Regions from separate parts of the Brevibacillus sp. JB24b genome, predicted to be linked through region 1. Evidence: riboswitches for the same ligand, from Rfam matches in the RefSeq annotation. Region 1 holds a riboswitch; each other region holds the start of a gene.
What was found. A riboswitch is a leader RNA that binds a small molecule or an ion and turns the genes downstream of it on or off. The one in region 1 is predicted to bind cobalamin.
Positions count from the first base shown of each region.

Region 1 (6,757 bases):
CGAGCTAATAAAATGCGTTGTCGTTCACCCTGTGACAAAACCTGATAGGTACGGTGCTGTAAATGAGTACAACCAAATTGTTCTAATAAGGCCTTTGCCTGCTCTACTTCACCTTGAATCGTCGGTTCGTATAGGCTTAGAGAAGCGTGTTTACCAGATAATACAATATCTATGGCGGTATCACTTCCTCGTAGCTGTTGTTGCAGAGAACTACTAACAAGACCAATTTCTTTACGTAACTGCCGCAAGTCATAGGTACCAAATTTTTTTCCAAGAACCTCAATTTCTCCAGACGTAGGCCAAAGATAGCCGTTTAGGAGTTGTAGGATGGTAGATTTACCTGATCCATTTAAACCTAGTAGACACCAATGCTCTCCAGAATGAATGTCCCAGCTTATCTCTTTGAGAATAGGTGTATCGCCACGTTTCCAGCAGATCTTGTATAAGGTAAGGATTTGTTCAGCTTGCACGAACAGGCTCTCTCCTTTTTCGTCATTTTAAACATTGTACTAATTTTCTGTCTCATTTATTAATCTAGAAATGAAAGGACATGAGTGGAAAATCGTTTAATCATGCGTTTTGCAAAGAAGGATGCAAGGCAATAACACGAATAAAAATCATGTTTATATAAAAAATGTTCGGGTTTAATCTTGATTATTCAAAAAGTGATGTTATAATCAATAGGGTTTGTAATTTCCTAACATTTTCAAGGGGGCAACTTCTATGAATTATGATGTTATCATTGTCGGAGCTGGTCCAGCAGGAATTTTTACGGCTTATGAATTGATTCATAAAAAACCGGATTTACAGATCCTGTTGATTGAAAAAGGGCACAATATTTACTCGCGTCGCTGTCCCATCCTTGAGAAAAAAATCAGTAAATGTCCGCCTCCAGCAGGTCGAAAGGATTATAGTGGGTGTTTGCCAGCTTGCTCTATTACCAATGGATTTGGGGGAGCAGGGGCTTATTCAGATGGAAAATTCAACATCACGACAGAATTTGGCGGCTGGATGACTGATTATTTAGCACCTTCTGAAGTACTCGAACTGATAAAATATGTAGATGAAATAAACTTAAAACTCGGAGCAACACCCCATATTACTGATCCAACTACGGATGCGGTCCGTGATATAGAACGTAAGGGGCAAGCAGTTGGACTTAAACTATTACGTGCTAATGTTCGTCATTTAGGCACAGAGCAAAATTTAGAAATTTTGAAGAGGATCTACGAAGAGCTAGAACCACAAATGAAGATGATCTTCAAACAGGAAGTGGAAGATATCATTGTTGAGAAAACAGACAATGGGAAAGAAATTCGCGGGATTACCTGTAAAAAGGGTCAGGAGTATCGGGCAAATAAAATAGTTATTACTCCTGGCCGAGACGGTTCACAATGGTTCGGTGAGATATTGAAAAAGCAGGGCTTACGGTTGATTAACAATCAAGTAGATGTGGGAGTTCGCGTAGAAACCACCAACGTGGTGATGGAGGAAATCAATAAGCATCTATATGAAGGGAAATTTTTATTTAAGTCTTCTACGGATCAAATTGTGCGTAGTTTTTGTTCCAATCCAAGCGGTCATGTTGTCGTAGAGAATCACAGCGGGGTTATGGCGGCTAATGGTCACGCATATAAAGATGAGAAGCTTGGTTCGCCTAACACGAACTTTGCCTTGCTTGTGTCTCATGTATTTACTGAGCCATTTGATAAGCCGAACGAATACGCTAAAGAGGTATCACGACGTGCTAATGATCTATCCAACGGTTCGGTGATTGTACAACGCTTTGGTGATATAAAACGCGGTCGTCGTTCCACAGATAAGCGACTGAAAGAGGGATTTATTGAACCAACGTTAAAAGAAGCTGTTCCAGGTGATCTCGGATTAGTATTACCTTATAATACGATGAAAAGCCTAATTGAAATGGTGGAGGCACTTGATCATGTTACGCCAGGTATTGCCAGCGAACACACCCTGTTTTATGGAGTAGAAGCGAAATTCTATTCAGCACGCCCACATTTGAACCTCCACTTTGAAACGGAAATTATTGGTTTATACGCTGGTGGTGATGGAGCAGGTTTAACACGTGGACTCGCGCAGGCAGGGGCATGTGGAGTTCATATCGCTCGGGGAATTTTACGTCAGCTATCTTAAAATATGGAAGAATACAACTACATTTTGTCACAACAGTATGATTGTCAAGTCCATTTCTTGTGCTATAATGTTTTCAAATGGGTCACACCTCATTTACTTAATTAAATTTATAGTTTTAGGTGATGGAAGTTTGGTGTAAATCCAACGCGGTCCCGCCACTGTGATAGACTGTTTTTTAGTCTTAAGTCAGGTCTTTTACCTAAAAACTATTGAAAGGCTAACCATTTCGAGGCGAAGGTGGTTAGTCCATGTCTAGTGATGTTTCCCGCCTCGCTAGACTTTTTTAATGGAGAAAGGAGCGAATATGTTAAAAAAGGTTTGTCAAATCGCCTTACTTGTTGCACTTGCAATGGTAAGTGTAATAGGTTGTTCAAAAAATGAAGTAGCACAAAACACAGCAGCAGAAGAAAAGGTTGAAAACAAGGTCGTTGTACAGGGTTCAACTGATCAGGGTAAAACAAAAGATGCTGAAAAAACGATTCAATTCAAAGGGGATCAAACCTTGTATGAGTTGATGAAAACCAAATTTAAAGTGGAAGACGATAATGGATTTATTACGTCAATTGAAATTGAAAAACAAAATGGAGCAGAGAAAAAGTATAGGCTGTACGAAGTGAACGGAGCACCCACGGTGTTTTTAATTTCGGACTAGCACCACTTTTACTCCTTTGTTACACAAATTGACAAATCAACATTTTGATAAGTCTTGACAAACAGAACAGGCACAATGTAGTGCTTGACGAATCTTATCAAACCTTTGATGCAAAAGGTTTTTATACACAAAGACGTGTATAGTGTTTTTAAAAATAACAACCAATACATAGTTGACTATATGATAAATATAGTAGTACAGTATTGATAGAAAACAGAATACAGGTTACACAAAGACGTGTTACTTATGTAGATAGCAAAGAGGCTTTTAAAGGGAATATTCCCTTCTAAAAAGCCTCTTTTTTTATTTCAAATGGAGGTGTCAGCATGGATAAGGTAAGTTTTAAAACAGACATTTACATGGGACAAGGTGCTTTGAATCGTCTACAGGATCTGAAAGGGAAACGGATTTTTATTGTCACCGACCCTTTCATGGTTCAATCGGGAATGATTCAACAAGTCATTAACCAAATTGATGAAAGTAATAAGCACATGGTTTTTAGCGACATCGTTCCAGATCCACCAATCGAAGTTGTTGTGAGTGGGATGAAAGCACTCAGTGAGTTTGAAACTGATACGATTGTTGCACTTGGAGGAGGCTCCGCTATTGATGCCGCGAAAGCAATGAAATATTTTACGAAACAAGTGTCCGCACAACAAGATATTCCTTTCATTGCTATTCCGACAACAAGTGGAACGGGTTCAGAAGTAACCGCATTTTCAGTCATAAGTGACCAACAAAAAAATATTAAGTATCCACTTGTGTCGAATGATATGACTCCTGAAGAAGCTATTTTAGACCCAGAGCTAGTAAAAAGTGTCCCTGATTTTATTACAGCCGATACGGGAATGGATGTTTTGACGCATGCCATCGAGGCGTTTGTGTCTACAAAAGCAAATGATATTTCTGATGCTCTTGCGGAAAAGGCGATGAAGCTTGTCTTTGAATATTTAGTAAGAGCATACAAGGATGGTAATGATTTAGAAGCACGTGAAAAAATGCACAATGCTTCATGCCTTGCAGGAATGGCCTTTAATGTTACATCACTAGGCCTCAATCACGGAATTGCCCATGTAGCTGGAGCTAAGTTCCACATTCCTCATGGCCGCATGAATTCCTTACTGCTTCCACATGTCATCGAATTCAATGCGAATTGTGGAACAGGGTATGGCGAAGTTGAAAATCAAAAAACAGCTAAGAGATACGCTGCTATTGCAAAAAGCTTAGGTCTACCAGCAAGCAATACGAGAAGTGGGGTACGTAGCTTAATTAATGCGATCAAGCAATTACAAAAACAATTAAAAATGCCAACAAATTTGCGGGATTGTGGTATCGAGTATAAGCTGCTAGAAGAAATGAGAAATGCGATTGCAGAAGGGGCGCTAAAGGATGGATGTACAATAACAAATCCACGTGTGCCAACGGAAGAAGACGTTATTGGAATTTTGAACAAAATGTTTCAGTAGCGAATATTTTGTCGAAATTCGTCTAATGAAGTATTGACATCGTTTACAAGTTCAAATATAGTGAAATTAACACAATGACGTGTTAAGAATTTTAATTGAGAGCGAAGAGGCTCCTTAAAAATTGCCATGTGTATTTTTTAAGGGGCCTTTATGTGTTTTTAAAGTTTTTTCAAGCAGATGGGATGAGGTTTATGAGCCAAAACAATGAGAAACAACGTGTTATTCAAGAGTATGTACCGGGTAAACAGGTCACACTAGCTCATATCATAGCTAATCCGAATCCAGATATTTATAAAAAGCTAGGATTAAGTAGTGATACGAAGGATGCAATTGGTATTTTAACCATTACCCCAAGTGAAGCATCGATTATCGCTGCTGATATAGCAACGAAAGCTGCTGGCGTACTTATTGGTTTTGTGGATCGTTTCAGTGGATCAGTGGTGGTTACAGGCGATGTATCCTCTGTGGAGTCCGCATTAAATGAAGTGTTGCTTGGCTTACAAGATATTTTAGGATTTTCAGCTACGAAGATAACGAGAACGTAGTTATGAAGAAAATCATTTTAACAGGAAATACAGGATGTGGTAAGACCACTTTATGCCAGCGACTTCACGGACATGTGATCGCCTATAAGAAAACACAAGCCATTGAAACTTTCGACCAAGCCATTGATACACCTGGGGAATGTATAGAAAATAGAGGTTTATATAGAATGTTGCTTGTGACAAGTGTCGATGCGGATGTCATTGGCCTTGTGCAAGATTGCACAAACGAGGATTGTTATTTTCCACCCTCTTTTGGCTGTGTATTTGCGAAACCAGTTATTGGTATCATCACAAAAGTAGACATTGCCAAAAATGCGGAGGACGTGAGAAAAGCTAGGGAATACTTACTAGCAGCGGGTGCTTCGCAAATTTTCGAGATCTCCTCTACTGAAAACATAGGTATAGAAGAGCTACAGAACTACTTAAATGATGATGAATAAGATTTGAGAAGTATTTATTTTTCTTAGACAATGAGGTGTGGTACCCATGAATGGAAAAATTGTAGTAGTCGATGACGAGCCTATTACAAGAATGGATATTCGTGAGATTTTAAAAGAAGCGAACTACAATGTAGTAGGGGAAGCTTCAGACGGTTTTGAGGCCATTGAGTTATGTAAAAAGCATTTGCCTGATCTAGTGATTATGGATATTCAGATGCCTATCCTAGATGGATTAAAAGCGGGAAAAAGAATCCTTTCGGAGCAATTAGCTGGTGGCGTCGTTCTGTTGACAGCCTTTAGTGATAAAGAAAGTATTGAAAAGGCTTCTAGTATTGGTGCTTTGGGTTATCTAGTGAAACCACTTGATGAAAAATCTTTCATACCAATGGTTGAAGTTACCATCGCCAAAGGAAAAGAATTTCGTAAGCTAGAAAAAAACTATACAAAGGTCTCTCAAAAGCTAGAGGAACGAATTGCAATTGAGAAGGCAAAAGGGATTTTGATGAAAGAAAATGGTTTTTCTGAAGAAGAAGCGTATCAGACCATTCGTAAATTGAGTATGGATAAAAGATGTCCTATGATTGAAATCGCTACCACAATCGTGATCTCTTATGATTAGAGAAACCATTACGCAGTTGTGTAAAAAACATACTCATTTATCAGACGCTGAGATTCAGAAAATCATTGAAGTAGCCCATTCTAATGAATTATTTGATTTGCAGGAGGGAAGGGACCTTTTTATTGATGTCCTTTCGAAACTGACAAACGAAGCTATTGTTGTCTACCATCAAACTCATGGGATAGCGCAATCTTTGTATCAATGTCCTGTTGTTGGCGAAGTTGCTTTAAGGGAAAATGAGCCTGGTGTACTCCGGACGTTAGAAACAGGAGTTATGTCAGTAGGACTTGTTGCAAAAACCCAAGAGAACCAATTGGTTCGACAAACGGTATATCCAATTCATCTAGATGGAAAAGTCATTGCTGTACTTATCTATGAAAAAGATGTAAGTGAAAACATCAATGCTAATTTTAAAGTAACCAAAAACGATTCCCAATACGAAGATATAGCATCTACCGTAACAGCTATGATCAGATTTAATGAATCCGTTATCAATCAGCTTGATGACGCTATATTAATCTTTGATAAAGATGGTTTTTTAAAACTGAAGAATAGCAAAGCGGATAGACAATATAAAAATTTGGGGTATTTAGAAGATATACAGGGTCTACATTACGATAACCTGTCTTTAGATCAAACTTTGTTTGTAGAAGTAATGAGGGAATTTGACGAGACAAACCTAAGTCAATTCCAGAAAGATGTACATGTTGCTAAGTATTTCTTTCAAGTAAAAAGATTGTTGATTGATGAGCGTGACTTGCGTTTAGTCGTTATTTTACATGACGTAACGGAAATTAAAGATAAAGAAGCTGAAATTATCTCAAAATCTGTGGCTATCCGTGAGATTCATCATCGTGTTAAAAATAATTTGCAAACGGTAG
Region 1 covers NZ_JBNVQV010000001.1:3,166,428-3,173,184, reverse strand. Annotated here, with positions in the region: gene ACQV1I_RS14840 (ABC transporter ATP-binding protein) at 1-470, opposite strand, end outside; gene ACQV1I_RS14835 (NAD(P)/FAD-dependent oxidoreductase) at 724-2,154, shown strand; adenosylcobalamin (AdoCbl) riboswitch at 2,252-2,404, shown strand; gene ACQV1I_RS14830 (DUF4430 domain-containing protein) at 2,459-2,806, shown strand; gene ACQV1I_RS14825 (1-propanol dehydrogenase PduQ) at 3,133-4,272, shown strand; gene ACQV1I_RS14820 (BMC domain-containing protein) at 4,464-4,817, shown strand; gene ACQV1I_RS14815 (EutP/PduV family microcompartment system protein) at 4,820-5,257, shown strand; gene ACQV1I_RS14810 (ANTAR domain-containing response regulator) at 5,304-5,876, shown strand; gene ACQV1I_RS14805 (sensor histidine kinase) at 5,872-6,757, shown strand, end outside.

Region 2 (6,757 bases), 370 kb from region 1:
GCTCTATAATGGGTTTATCTAAACCGTATAACGCTTTTAGCTCAATTTTTCTCTCGGGACTTAGCTTAGGATTGGTATCCACATAATCACCCGGGGTAAGTGCAAAGAGAAAAAAGATTAAGAGAGAAGAGCCAATCAAAGTTGGAATCATAATCATCAGTCTCTTGAACATGTAGGTTTTCATTGACAGAGCGCCTCCTAGCAAAAACGTAGATGGAATGGTAACCCTCATCTGAAATGACTAAGGAAGATGCTCAGTCCCTACCTAGTACATAGGAACTGAGCATGTTCGATTGTCCTCTTATTCCACAATTTTCAGGGTAGGTAGGCTTGAGCTTATACCGGTGTAACCGTTGGGTTCAAATCCTTCCACTCGTGCATTATGACCTGATAAAATTTTTCGATAATTCAGGAAAATAAACGGAGGATCGTCGCTTAATGCTTGATAAAGTTCCTTATAAGCTTCTTTGCGTTTTTCAATATCAAGCGTACCTACACTTTTTGCAAGCAGTTCATCTACCTTAGGATTGGAATAACCATGTGTATTTGTAAAGCTACCTCCACCCGTAGAAGAGAACTGAATAACACCATCAGATGGATCTCCTAGCATCGTAGTAGAAAAGGAAGCAAGATCGTGATCACCTTTATCTGTTCTTGCTACAAGTGCTGGGTAATCCATTAATTCTGCTTCTAGTTGAATACCGATTAATTTGTAATTTTCCTTCGCGATGGGAATGAGAACATCACTTACTTTACTTTTCGTAGTCAAGTAGTGAAGAACTAGTTTTTTCCCGTCCTTTTCCCTGATGCCATCTGAGCCTTCTTTCCACCCAGCTTCATCCAGTAGTTGTTTAGCCTTATTCACATCATAAGCATAGGGATTCACATCTTCAGTAAACGCCCAGGATACAGGGGCTACAGGCACATTAGCTATTTGTGCATAACCCTGATAGGCAGCATCCACGATTTGTTGACGATCAAGCCCATAGATTAGCGCCTGTCTAACACGTTTGTCTTTTAAATAAGGCTTGCTATGGTTAAACGATAGATAACTATAGGCAGTCGAAGTATAAATATTGATGTTTGCAAAACCAAGACTTTTTAAAAGCTCCAGATTATCTGCATTAGCAGGGAAGGAGCCATAGTCAGTCTCGCCCGTTTGGAAAAACTGAGTTGTATCGCCATCGGTTGTTTTATAAATAAAATGGGTAATGGCAGGTTTACCCTCGTAATAATACTCATTGGCCACAAATCTCACTTCTTGACCGGGGATAAACTTTTCAAACTTGTAAGGGCCAGCTCCGACCGGTTTTGTATGCAATGTACGTAGGTAGTCAAGCTTACCTGGTTCATAACCTTTTCCATAATAGGCTTTGGACAAAACGTGACCACCAAGTAGGAGAAGAGAACGAGCGTTTACTTTCTCTGTGGTAATCTCGATTGTTTGTGGATCGATTACTTTAATTCCCTCAATGGTTTTTGTTTTACCTTCTTTATATGCACTCCCGCCTTTAATGTGTGCTTCAGCGATTTCTGTTTCCCCGTCATACGTTTTATCATGCAAAATAGTTAGAGTGAAGGCGACATCATTAGCAGTCAAGGGCTCTCCATTACTAAATTTCAGATTTTTACGTAGGTGAAAGGTATATGTAAGCTGATCGGTGGAAATGTCCCACTTTTCTGCTAATTTCGGAGCTGGTTTCCCATTCCTATCAATATCAACAAGTGGGGAAAACATCACGGAGGTAACGTTCCCATCATAACCATTGTGATAAAAATATGGATTAAAAACCCCACCTGGTTCTGTTAAAGCTACTACAACCGTGTCTTTTCTATTTTTAGCCGATTCAGGCGATTTTGATTTGTCTGTAGCAGCGATAACCACGTCACCTGCGTTTTGAACTTGCAATGTTTGAGCCTGGGCATCTGCCTGTTCACTGGTTGGAGCATTAGAGGTGGATGGGGGTGCTCCCTCGCTATTGCAACCGACTAATAAGAAAGCCCCTAACAGAAATGTGAAGAATGAATGTATAAAAGCTCTACTCATAATGATCCTCCTAATCAATTGTAAAATGTAGCCTCATTATATTCCTATAATTCCGATCTGTAAAGTATGAATTAAGATATTTCTGTTATTTCGAGAAATGAAAATTTTTTCATATGGTTGGATACGTGCATAAAGGAAATAGAGCGTAGAAAAACATTTGACCAAATCTCTAACTAGAAATTTGGTCAAGTCGCCTTTCGTATTCTTTTGTATAGCTTTCTCATATTGTTGGCTACTTAGTTAAAAAATCTTCTGTTGTTCACGATCTGCTTTTAAAATCTCCACTGCTTCACGGAACCGTTGAGAATGCACAATTTCACGTTCGCGAAGAAAAGAAAGGCTATCGATTAGGTCGACATCATCAGTCATATTAATCAACCATTGATATGTAGCCCTTGCCTTTTCTTCCGCAGCAATATCCTCATACAAGTCTGCAATTGGATCACCCTTTGCTTGAAAATATGTAGCCGTGAAAGGAACACCGGCTGCATCATGAAAAAACAGAGCCTTATCGTGGCTTGCGTAATGTGCGCCAAGACCTGCTTCTTCTAGTTGTTCAGGAGTAGCATCCTTCGTTAGCTTATATACCATTGTTGCAATCATTTCGAGGTGGGCAAATTCTTCTGTGGAAATATCGTTTAGTAGCCCAATGACCTTGTCAGGAACTGTATAGCGCTGATTCATATATCGTAGAGCAGCTGCTAATTCTCCATCAGCTCCACCATATTGTTCCATCAAATACTTTGCCATTTGAGGATCACATTTGCTTACGCGAACAGGATACTGTAACTTTTTCTCATAGATCCACATTCAAAATCCCCCTTTCTTACACCTGCCAAGGCCAAGGTACATCTTTCCACGACCATGGGTATTGGGCAAAGCTATTGCCAAAATTCATCAGAGGTCCGAATGAAGATTCGAATTGGCGCTTCAGTGTCATACTTTGCTGAGCAGTATCGTTGAATTGCTTAATGGCTGCCATGTCAGTAGGGTGGGTGTCAAGATATAAGTTTAATTCCACTAGAACAAAGTCTAGCACCTGAATTTGATGAAGCAGCTCATAAAATTGTTGCTGTTGTTCATCCGCTTGAGTACCATGATCGCTCACTTTTATTTTCCCCCTTTGTACGGATTTTCATATGGCGCATACAGAGCAGGCCAAAGGGTTCCTAGACAAAGAGCTTTGTACGGATCAAATTGGGGTAAATTCGGGGGTTGAAATCCCAAATAGAGTTGTGGCGGCGTCTCATAGGTTACAACCCTTTGTGGCGGACAAGGATCACATGGACCGATGAAAGGATAGTATGCCTTGCGGTTTCGACTCATATGATTGCCTCCTTTCCTGTAGATGTCCTTATATGCTTATCAATTGGACAAGAAGAGTAGAACTGGAAACATAGGTAAAAAGAGAATGAATTCATATCTTGCAGCCTAATTTTGGGCAAGATGGGGGGATGCTGGTACAAGGTGCGTGCGAATACGGTCAGCATGTAAGTAACACAAGTCCCCTAAGGTAAGAAAAAACGCAATTGAATAAAGATGTGGAATTTTGTGTGAAGTTGTATTATGATAGCAAACATACCTAGATAAAAGAGTATAGTTGTTTATGTTTTTCGTATTAATATTATTGAATTAAATATGTGGAAATAGGTTCTTTGAACGATCAGTATCAAGGATGAAAAGGGAAGCACGGTGTAAATCCGTCACGGTCCCGCCACTGTAAAAGAGGAGTTAGTGCAAAAAATACCACTGATCCATTAGGATTGGGAAGGTATGTGCTGATGATGATTCTTAAGTCAGGAGACCTGCCTATTTCGACAACACTGTGTGACCTACGGGAGATAGGGAGGTGTTAGGATAGCTGTGGCAGTTGTATACGTATATTCACTGCTTGTTCAAGCATCTCTAACCATCTTTTGATTGGAAGAGATGCTTTTTTGTTTGAGTTGGTTCTTTAACGAAAAATAACCTGTCTAGGAGGGCGAACAAGCATGAGCAAAGGAATAAGCAAAGGAATAAGCAGCAGTTTAGGATATCCACGCATTGGTGAGAATCGCGAATGGAAAAAGGGATTAGAAGCATTTTGGGCTGGAACAATTAAAGAGAAGGAGTTTCTTGCTCAAATGGAGCAAGGTAGACTCCAGCATTTACAAAAGCAGAAGGAAATAGGTATTGACCTGATACCGGTCAATGACTTCACCATGTATGATCACATGTTGGATATGGCTGTGATGTTCGGTTATGTTCCAAAACGCTATGAATATGCTGGTGGGGCAGTACCTTTGTCCACCTATTTTGCTATGGCTCGTGGTAACCAACAAGCGGTTGCTTGCGAAATGACCAAATGGTTTAATACCAATTATCACTACATTGTGCCGGAATTTCAGGATATCAAACCCGTTCTTACAGAAAATAAGCCGCTTCTTGCTTATAAAGAGGCGAAAGAGAAGCTGGGCATTAACGGAAAACCTGTCATGGTGGGACCTTATACTTTTATTAAGCTATCCAAAGGGTTTGATCCTTTGCAGATACCAGCTATTATCTTGCAGCTCATCCCTCTTTATGTGCAAGTACTGACTGAATTAGCGCAGGAAGGCGTGGAATGGGTTCAAATGGATGAGCCGATTCTCGTAACATCTTTATCCGAAGACGAAATGAAGACGATCTCCTACATCTATGAACAACTTCATGAGGCTGTTCCACAACTACAAATCATGCTACAAACCTATTTTGGTTCTGTTACATTCTACAAGGAAGTAATCCATTTACCTGTTGCAGGAATTGGGTTAGATTTTGTCCATGATGCGGGACGTAACTTTGAACAGATCACTACAAGTGGATTTCCACAAGACAAAGTACTTGGAGCCGGTATCATTGATGGCAGGAATATTTGGCGCGCCAATCTGACCCATAAGACAAATCTTCTCTCAAAAATCAGAAGTCACGTGGATGCATCACGTATCTGGATTCAGCCATCTAGTAGTTTGCTCCATGTTCCGATCAGTTTAAACCAAGAGACACAGCTTGATTCACTAGTTAAAGATTCATTGGCGTTTGCAGATGAAAAACTAATGGAAATCAAGCATGTTACAGATTGGTTGCACAACAAAGAGGAAAGCGTTAAAGAGATTTTCGCTCTGAATCAAGCAATTATAGAACGAGTAGCGAACTCTGTAGCTAGAAATCGCCCTCGTGTACATGAGGCTGTGGCCAGCTTGGATTTAGATCAGATAGAGCGTGCATCTGATTATGAACAACGGCGACAACAACAACAAAACCTCTTGCATTTACCGATTCTCCCGACTACAACGATTGGTAGTTTTCCACAAACAACAGAGGTTCGTCAGGCGAGAAATAAATGGCGGAAGGGCGAATGGTCGGCAGAACAATATGAACAATTTTTACAAGCAGAAATCCGTGAATGGATTGACATACAAGAGAAAGTTGGGCTTGATGTGTTGGTTCATGGGGAATTTGAACGGACGGATATGGTGGAATTTTTTGGTGAAAAACTAGGGGGATTTGCATTTACTAAGAATGGATGGGTGCAATCCTATGGTTCTCGTTGTGTGAAACCGCCTGTAATTTATGGAGATGTAGAGTTTATTGAACCAATGACAGTCAAGGAGAGCATCTATGCTCAATCTCTTACATCTAAACCGGTCAAAGGAATGATCACAGGTCCAGTCACTATATTAAATTGGTCCTTCGTACGTGACGATATTTCCAGACACCAGGTAACCTATCAGATCGCACTAGCCTTACAAAAGGAAGTAGAGGCGTTGGAAGCAAGTGGGATTACTATGATTCAAGTCGATGAACCAGCATTACGTGAAGGGCTACCGTTAAAGAAAACGGAGTGGGAAGCGTATTTAGATTGGGCAGTAAAAGCATTCCGGTTAACCACTTCTTCTGTAAAAGACACTACTCAAATTCATACTCATATGTGTTACTGCGAGTTTCATGACTTTATAGATTCTATTAGCGATCTGGATGCTGATGTTATTTCGATAGAAACATCGCGGAGCCATGGTGAACTAATCCATTCCTTCCATAATCACTCCTATCTAAAAGGTATTGGTCTAGGTGTCTATGATATTCATAGTCCCCGCGTTCCAACTGTGGAAGAGATAGTGAAAATGATTGAGAATGCTCTACAGGTCCTTGAATCCAGACAATTTTGGATTAATCCTGATTGCGGGTTAAAGACGAGAGGTCGTACGGAGACGATTGCTTCTTTAGAAAATATGGTGACAGCCACTCGGTTGGTCAGAAATACGATAACGGCTATTCCTTAGTACGTTGAAGTAGAATCTGAGAATTTAATAACGGGGGAAAGAAGAGTAACATCACGTGCTTAACTTACGCTTATTGCTCTAGATGATATGGGAAAACCTACGTTAGCTCCACCGATCATCCCGGAAACAGAAGAAGAGTAACGACAGTATGAGCAAGCATAGCAGCGTTATGAAGATCGGAAAAAACGTAGGATGGAAAAGGACAGACAAATGGGTTCTGCTGAAAAGACGTAAGAAAAGAGAAAGCAAGGAACTGAAACGAAACAGGTTAGACGACGGGCAGCATTTCTAGTTAGGGAGGGGGTTCCTAATTACTGGAATGCTGCCGTTCCTATTTAAACAGCACCGATTAAAAACCAATATGCTTTACCAGTTTTCAGTAAAATGCACAGGATAATAGAAGAAGGGAACA
Region 2 covers NZ_JBNVQV010000001.1:2,799,685-2,806,441, reverse strand. Annotated here, with positions in the region: gene ACQV1I_RS13380 (ABC transporter permease) at 1-184, opposite strand, end outside; gene ACQV1I_RS13375 (ABC transporter substrate-binding protein) at 302-2,047, opposite strand; gene ACQV1I_RS13370 (manganese catalase family protein) at 2,288-2,857, opposite strand; gene ACQV1I_RS13365 (spore coat protein CotJB) at 2,874-3,155, opposite strand; gene ACQV1I_RS13360 (spore coat associated protein CotJA) at 3,158-3,373, opposite strand; cobalamin riboswitch at 3,679-3,874, shown strand; gene metE (5-methyltetrahydropteroyltriglutamate--homocysteine S-methyltransferase) at 4,039-6,345, shown strand.
Region 2: it holds a riboswitch for cobalamin, as region 1 does, so the genes downstream of both, metE (5-methyltetrahydropteroyltriglutamate--homocysteine S-methyltransferase) here and ACQV1I_RS14830 (DUF4430 domain-containing protein) in region 1, are expected to answer to the same signal.

Region 3 (6,757 bases), 340 kb from region 1:
CGAAATTGGAATCTCTGTATCTAACCAGAACTGAGATGTATTTTGCGTCCATAACATCTCGGTATACTGGGTTTCCGGTTCATTCCAGTTCACTGCTTCAAATTTAGACATTGCGATACTCCTCTCTTATACGCTGCAACTAACGCATTCCTCAATGGTTTTTTTCTTTGTACGGGTATAATACAGCGTCTTCAAACCTTTTTTCTGGGCATAGATATAATACATAGCCAGATCCCGTGTGGTCGCGTCATCTTTTACATACAAAATAGTAGAAATCGCTTGGTCTATATGCACCTGTACTTCTGCTACTAGGTCAATTACATTGAACATGTTCATATCATATGCCTCTTTATAGTAGAAGAAATTATCATCATCTAAGAATGGCATTGGATAAATGGTTTTGGAATCACCATATTCGCGCTCCTCGATACGTTGTGTAATCGGTGCGATTGATGCTGTAGAGGATTGCAGATAAGAGATGGAGCCTGTTGGAGCAATCGCTAAACGATAGGCATGGTAGAGTCCATAGGTTTGTACCTCATCCTGCAAACGAGCCCAGTCTTCCTTTGTTGGAATATGGTGACCTTCGAATAATTGTTGAACTTTTTCTGTTTTTGGTGAGTAATCATGTTGCTGATAACGTTCAAAATAACTACCTGATGCATATTCACTACGCTCAAAATCTAGGAAAGTAATTCCTCGTTCTTTTGCAATAAGCATAGATCGTTCTAATGAATAAAAATTCAAGATCATGAAGAATGTACGTGCAAAATCAATCGCTTCTTTCGATTCATAAGGAATCTTATTTTTAGCCAAATATCCGTGTAGATTCATAGCTCCCAAGCCAACAGAATGAAGCTCGCGGTTTGCTTTTGCTACAGATGGAACGATCGAAATATTTGTACGGTCACTCACTTCTGTAAGAGCATCCATTGCTAAATGAATCGTTTCTTTCATTCTCTTATTCGCCATTACATTTACAATATTAAGCGAACCCAGGTTACAAGAGATGTCCCGGTTAATAACATCGTCCACCCCATAATCATTAATGGAGGAAACTTCGCTGAGTTGGGCAATTTCACTGCACAAATTAGAGAATTTAACTCGACCAATCTCTTTTAATGCGTGATATTCGTTGACATTATCAACATACATAATATATGGATAACCAGATTCCATCTGGATTTGGGCTAATTTCATAATCAGATCACGTGCTCCGATTTTTTTCTTACGGACACGTGGGTTATTTACCAGCTCGTCATATATACTAGTGATATCCATATCGTCTAAGTGCTGACCATACTCTTGGAACACAGTATGAGGATAGAACAAGTACATGTCTTTATCTTTTTCTACCAGCTCGAAGAATTTATTAGGAGTAACAACGCCAAGTGACAAGGTTTTAATCCTGATCTTCTCATCGCTGTTGATTTTTTTTGTATCTAGGAATTCTTGAATGTCCGCATGGAAAATATTGAGATAAACAACTCCACTACCATCGCGTTGACCTAGCTGATTTGCGTATGAGAACGCATCTTCAAATAGCTTCATCACAGGAAGAACACCACTAGCCTTCCCATCTAATCCTTTGATCTGCTCTCCAGCCGCACGGATTTTGCTTAGATTCAAGCTCACACCGCCACCAATTTTGCTTAATTGCAAGGCCGAATTAATAGAGAACCCAATCGAATTCATAGAATCATCTACTTCAAGTAAGAAACAGCTAACTAGCTCTCCACGTCTCTTCTTACCTGCATTTAAGAAGGTAGGAGTAGCAGGTTGGTATTCTTGCGAAATTAATAAGTCTGCATATTGCAGTGCTTTTTCGCTGTCCCCTTTTGCTAAGAATAGGGCAACTACAGCAATTCGATCCTCGTAACGCTCAAGAAATTTGCTTTCATCATTTGTTTTCATCGCATAGTTATGATAAAACTTGAACGCACTCATGAAGGATGGGAAGCGGAATTTTTTATCATATACATAGCGATAGACCCGTTCGATATCGGCAAATTCATAGCCTTCAAACACTTCAGCTTCATAGTAGTCATTTTCAATCAAGTAGTTAATCTTCTCACGTAAGTTATGGAAAAAGACTGTATTCTGATTTACGTAATCAACAAAATAACTCTTCGCTGCCTCTAAATCTTTATGAAACTGAAATTTCCCGTCTTTCTTCACCATAATTTCGTTGTTCAACGTGATCCATTGTGGTAGTTGCGTGGACAAAGTGAAATACCTCCTGCTTAAAAGTTTCTACATCTCTTTTGGTACCGCTCAATTCAAATTTCATGATTAATGGCACATTGTATTGGTCGGCAATCTGGTCAGCTGCTAATCCGTAGCGAGTCCCCCAATTCATGTTCCCGCTAGTTGCAACCCCCTTCATCCATTGAGAGTGTTGAGTTAGAAATTGTCGTGTCGTTTCAGGAACTTGTCCAAATCCCGTTGTATATGTAATCAGAATGAAAGGTTCGTTTATGACGATATCATCGGAAATTTGTATACATCGGAAATCTAGTTTTTGGACGAAACGCTTCACATTTCCTGTTTTGGAATCATATACGATCAGCATCGATACACCCCCCTTTCATGTATAAAGGACATAAGATGGTAGTAAGCTGACTGCTGATAAATGCTACTTTTTGCCAACATAAAAAGCTCATCCCTTCATGGGTGAGCTTTAAAACGGCACAACAAAAGAAAAAATAGCAAAGCAAATAGCCGCTACTATTTAATCCCAGTACCGTTCCAACTTCCCACTCCCCGAAGATGCGAAACTAAGAGAATGGGCAGGTCTACTGACTTGTGTTTCACTTTACTTTGAGCCCTTCCCATATAAGTCGCCTGAGACATGCTTATACAGTGGTCTGCTCATTTCATCCACACTTACAGTTGCGGGGACAGCTCTGGAATTTCACCAGATTCCCTATTAAGTCGCAAAATGACACCTAATTCTCGGCGGTAAAGTAACTTTTATCAGTATGTAGTATATAACATTCATATGAGACACTAAATGTAGTCTTGTCACCTAGCATACAATGTTTCTATCAAAAGAGCAAGCTACAAAATGCCTACAAGTCAAAAATAAAACTCGACGAACTGATAGGTAAGACAACCAGCTACACTTCATGTAAAAATTGCCTCTTTTATCTGTTTTTCCTTAATAATTACATCTCTACTCATGTAAAACGCAACGTTAACTTAGGTTGCTGCATCTTATCTAATAATGTAACTGTCACTTGAAAATTTCTAACTAGTCTCCAATCAATAAGCGTAAAGGATAACAAAACCCCACGTATATAGCTTGTTAAACAAGAACAAATGTTCTATAATCAATAGTAAGCTATCTACAGCCCTTACAGATATATCATTGTACCAGTATAAAGTCATTTTGATAACGGATTATTGAAATTTTTATATGTATTTATTTCGATATACGAAGTTGAGCAAAGGATAGGTGGTCATTCTCATGTCTACAACTAAACAACGGGATTCCTTACAACTCCTTGAGAGAATCCCTTCTTTTCCTTGGTTTGTTGAAAAATATGTGGATCATAAAAGATCGAAACGCGCTTCCGTCTCGACTCTACTCGGCTATCTACGTGATTTTGAATTCTTTTTTCGGTGGCTAATGGCAGAGGGCCTCTCCACTGCCCAAGCAATGAGCGAGATTACACTCAATGAGCTAGAGGGACTACGCAAAGAAACAGTAGAATCCTATCTTCTCTATTTACAGGACTCTCATCTATTTGAGCGTTCGTTACTATTAACTAAACCCACTAAAAGTGCAAAAAAAGAATACAGTGACTTGACAATATCTCGCAAGCTTTCTAGCTTAAAGTCCCTGTTTTACTATTTATCTGCACTCTCAGAGGATGAACATGGTGAATCTTACTTGCAGCGAAACGTGATGGCAAAAATTGAGTTACATGTGGAAGAGGTTACACCGCTCGCTCGTGCAAACGCTATCCGCTCTAAAATTTTAGTAGATGATCAAATCCAAAAATTCGTCGATTTTGTGTACCATGGCTACTTGCAGTTCTGTGATACCAAGAAAAAGCTACATTTTCATTATCGAAATCGGGATCGAGATGTCGCCATTATCGCGTTAGTCCTTTCTGGAGGATTTCGTGTATCTGAAATTGTTAATTTGAACCTTCAAAACGTGGTACTGGAGAAAAATCAGGTACTAATGATTCGAAAAGGAAAAAAGGAAGATGCCCCATTCTTCAGTGATTGGGGAAAGGAATATTTGCTCCGTTATCTGAATACACGTCAGAAGTATCAGCCACCTGCTAATGAGGATGCTTTATTTCTAACGGTATCACCTACAAAACCAATCGGCCACCGCATCGATCTACGTTCCGTTCAGAAATTAGTAAAAAAATATGGAAGTGCATTTGGAATGCCAGACATTTCTGTACATAAGTTACGTCATAGCTTTGCTACCCAGTTTTTGCGATTAAACCCTGATCCTCATCAGCTTCAAGCTCAATTAGGTCATTCAAAAATAGATACTACGATGCAATATGCCCATGTACTAGATGATGCTTTGAGTAAAGCGGTAAATCGAACAACTCGTAAATTATAGAGAAAAGCCCTTCTTTGCATGTGGAACACCTACAACGCAAAAACTACACACTATCTCCCCCATACGCAAACCTCTATAATATTAAGGTATATAAAAAAGCAGGCAGCTTCCTTCCTTCGAATGATTGCTGCCTGCTCTTGCTTACCATACTGGGTTCAAACTATTCTTCTCCTTGCATAGCGTACCAATTTTCATAAAGCTGCTTGATCTCTTGTTCTTGTTCTGCTATTTGATTCTGGTAGTGAAGAAGCTGTACATAGTCGTTCTTAACTTGCTCCATTTCCCGCTGCCACTGCTCACATTGCGCTTCTTTTTGAGCAATCTCAGTTTCTAATTGCTGAAGTTTAAAAGGATTCACTTTAGGTACTCTTGCTTTATTGAGAGGAGCTAATTGTACCTGTTTCTTATTCTCTGTTTGACTAGTTTGATGTACAAATTCTACAGTTTCAGCTTGGTCATCAGGTACCTTTTGGAGCTGATCATTATTACTCTGTTCTTTGTTTTGTGCATCTTGTACATGTAAGCTTTTTTGCTTGTATTTTACCATTGTATGATTGTGAGCTAATTGGTGCTTTTTGCGCTTTTCTCTCGCTTCTTCATAGGTTCCTTCATAATGGGTCAAGTGCTGATTATCAATCCAGTAGACACCTTCAATCATCTTTTGTAAAAAATATCGATCATGGGATACGATGAAAAGTGAGCCTTGGTATTGAAGTAGGGCTTCTTCCAATGTTTCTCTCGCTTCAATATCTAAATGGTTAGTAGGCTCATCTAGTATAAATAGATTAATGTCTTGATTCATCAACTGAGCCAGCCGTAGTCGCATCCGCTCTCCGCCACTGAGTTGACCAACTTTTTTAAATACATGCTCACCATAAAACAAAAACCGAGCCAGCATATGCCGTGCTTGTGCTTCTGTTACAATCGCGACTTCTCGAAACGCATCAATCACACGCCGTTTAGGATCTCCCTCTAACGCCTGTTGTGATAAATATCCAACCCTTACTTGGCTTCCTAGCATTATATTACCTGCGTCCGGTTCTAGCTCCCCTAAAATCATTTTAAGAAACGTAGATTTACCGCTCCCATTGGAACCCAGCAAAGCTTTCCGCTCACCATATCGCATAGAGAAATTCGCTTCCTGTAAAAGACACACATTCCCAAAAGCTTTCGTCACAGCATTCATTCTTATTACATCTTGACCACTTCTATCTGTTCTTCGGAAAAACAAGTCCATTTTATCAGCTTCGAGACGTGGACGTTCAATTTTCTCCATTCGTTCCAATGCCTTCTCCATACTCTTGGCCCGGCGATGAAAAGAATCGTTGGGAGGATTAGCCTGGTTTCCCCATTCCCTTAGTCGCTTAATTGCTTCTTTCATTTTCTTGAATTTCTTTTGTTGTTCTTGATAATCCGCGAATTGCCGTAATAAACGTTCCTCTTTTTCCTTTACAAACTCGCTGTAATTCCCTTGATAGGTTTGTAGTTCTCCACTATCCACCTCCCATATGCTTGTAGCCACTGCATCCAAAAAGTAGCGATCATGGGAAATGAGTAAAATAGTGCCAGGATATTCACGTAAGAATTGTTCTAACCATTCCATTGATTCTACATCCAAATGGTTAGTAGGTTCATCCAAGAGGAGTACATCACTTTTTTCGCATAAAATTTTTGCCAAGCCAATCTTTGTTTTTTCTCCCCCACTAAGCAAAGAAAAAGGGGTTTCAAGTAACGACGTGGACAATCGCAGACCATCTACTACCTTTTGAATACTAGCTTCCACCATATATCCGTCTAGTTGTTCGAAAGTATCCTGCAATCGTTGATAGCGAAATAATAATTTTTCCTGTTCCTCAGTTGATAATTTTTGATACTCGTCGATATTTGACATGAGTTCTTGGCACGATTGCATGGACAACTCTATTTCTTGCACCTTGGCAAAGGCACTTTCAATGACATTTCGTGCCGTCCATTCCTTAGGATATAAAGGTTGTTGTGATAAATAAGCAAAGGTAGCATCCTTTGCTCGAAAAACAGTTCCTGAATCTGGGGTATCTAAGCCCAGTAGCAAGGTGCAAAGTGTGCTTTTTCCCGCCCCATTTGGTCCAACAATACCAATACGTGACAACCGGTCCACTTCACAAGTGATATCGGTTAATACCATAT
Region 3 covers NZ_JBNVQV010000001.1:2,823,196-2,829,952, forward strand. Annotated here, with positions in the region: gene nrdF (class 1b ribonucleoside-diphosphate reductase subunit beta) at 1-111, opposite strand, end outside; gene nrdE (class 1b ribonucleoside-diphosphate reductase subunit alpha) at 127-2,181, opposite strand; gene nrdI (class Ib ribonucleoside-diphosphate reductase assembly flavoprotein NrdI) at 2,147-2,572, opposite strand; cobalamin riboswitch at 2,772-2,967, opposite strand; gene xerS (tyrosine recombinase XerS) at 3,470-4,591, shown strand; gene abc-f (ribosomal protection-like ABC-F family protein) at 4,752-6,757, opposite strand, start outside.
Region 3: it holds a riboswitch for cobalamin, as region 1 does, so the genes downstream of both, nrdI (class Ib ribonucleoside-diphosphate reductase assembly flavoprotein NrdI) here and ACQV1I_RS14830 (DUF4430 domain-containing protein) in region 1, are expected to answer to the same signal.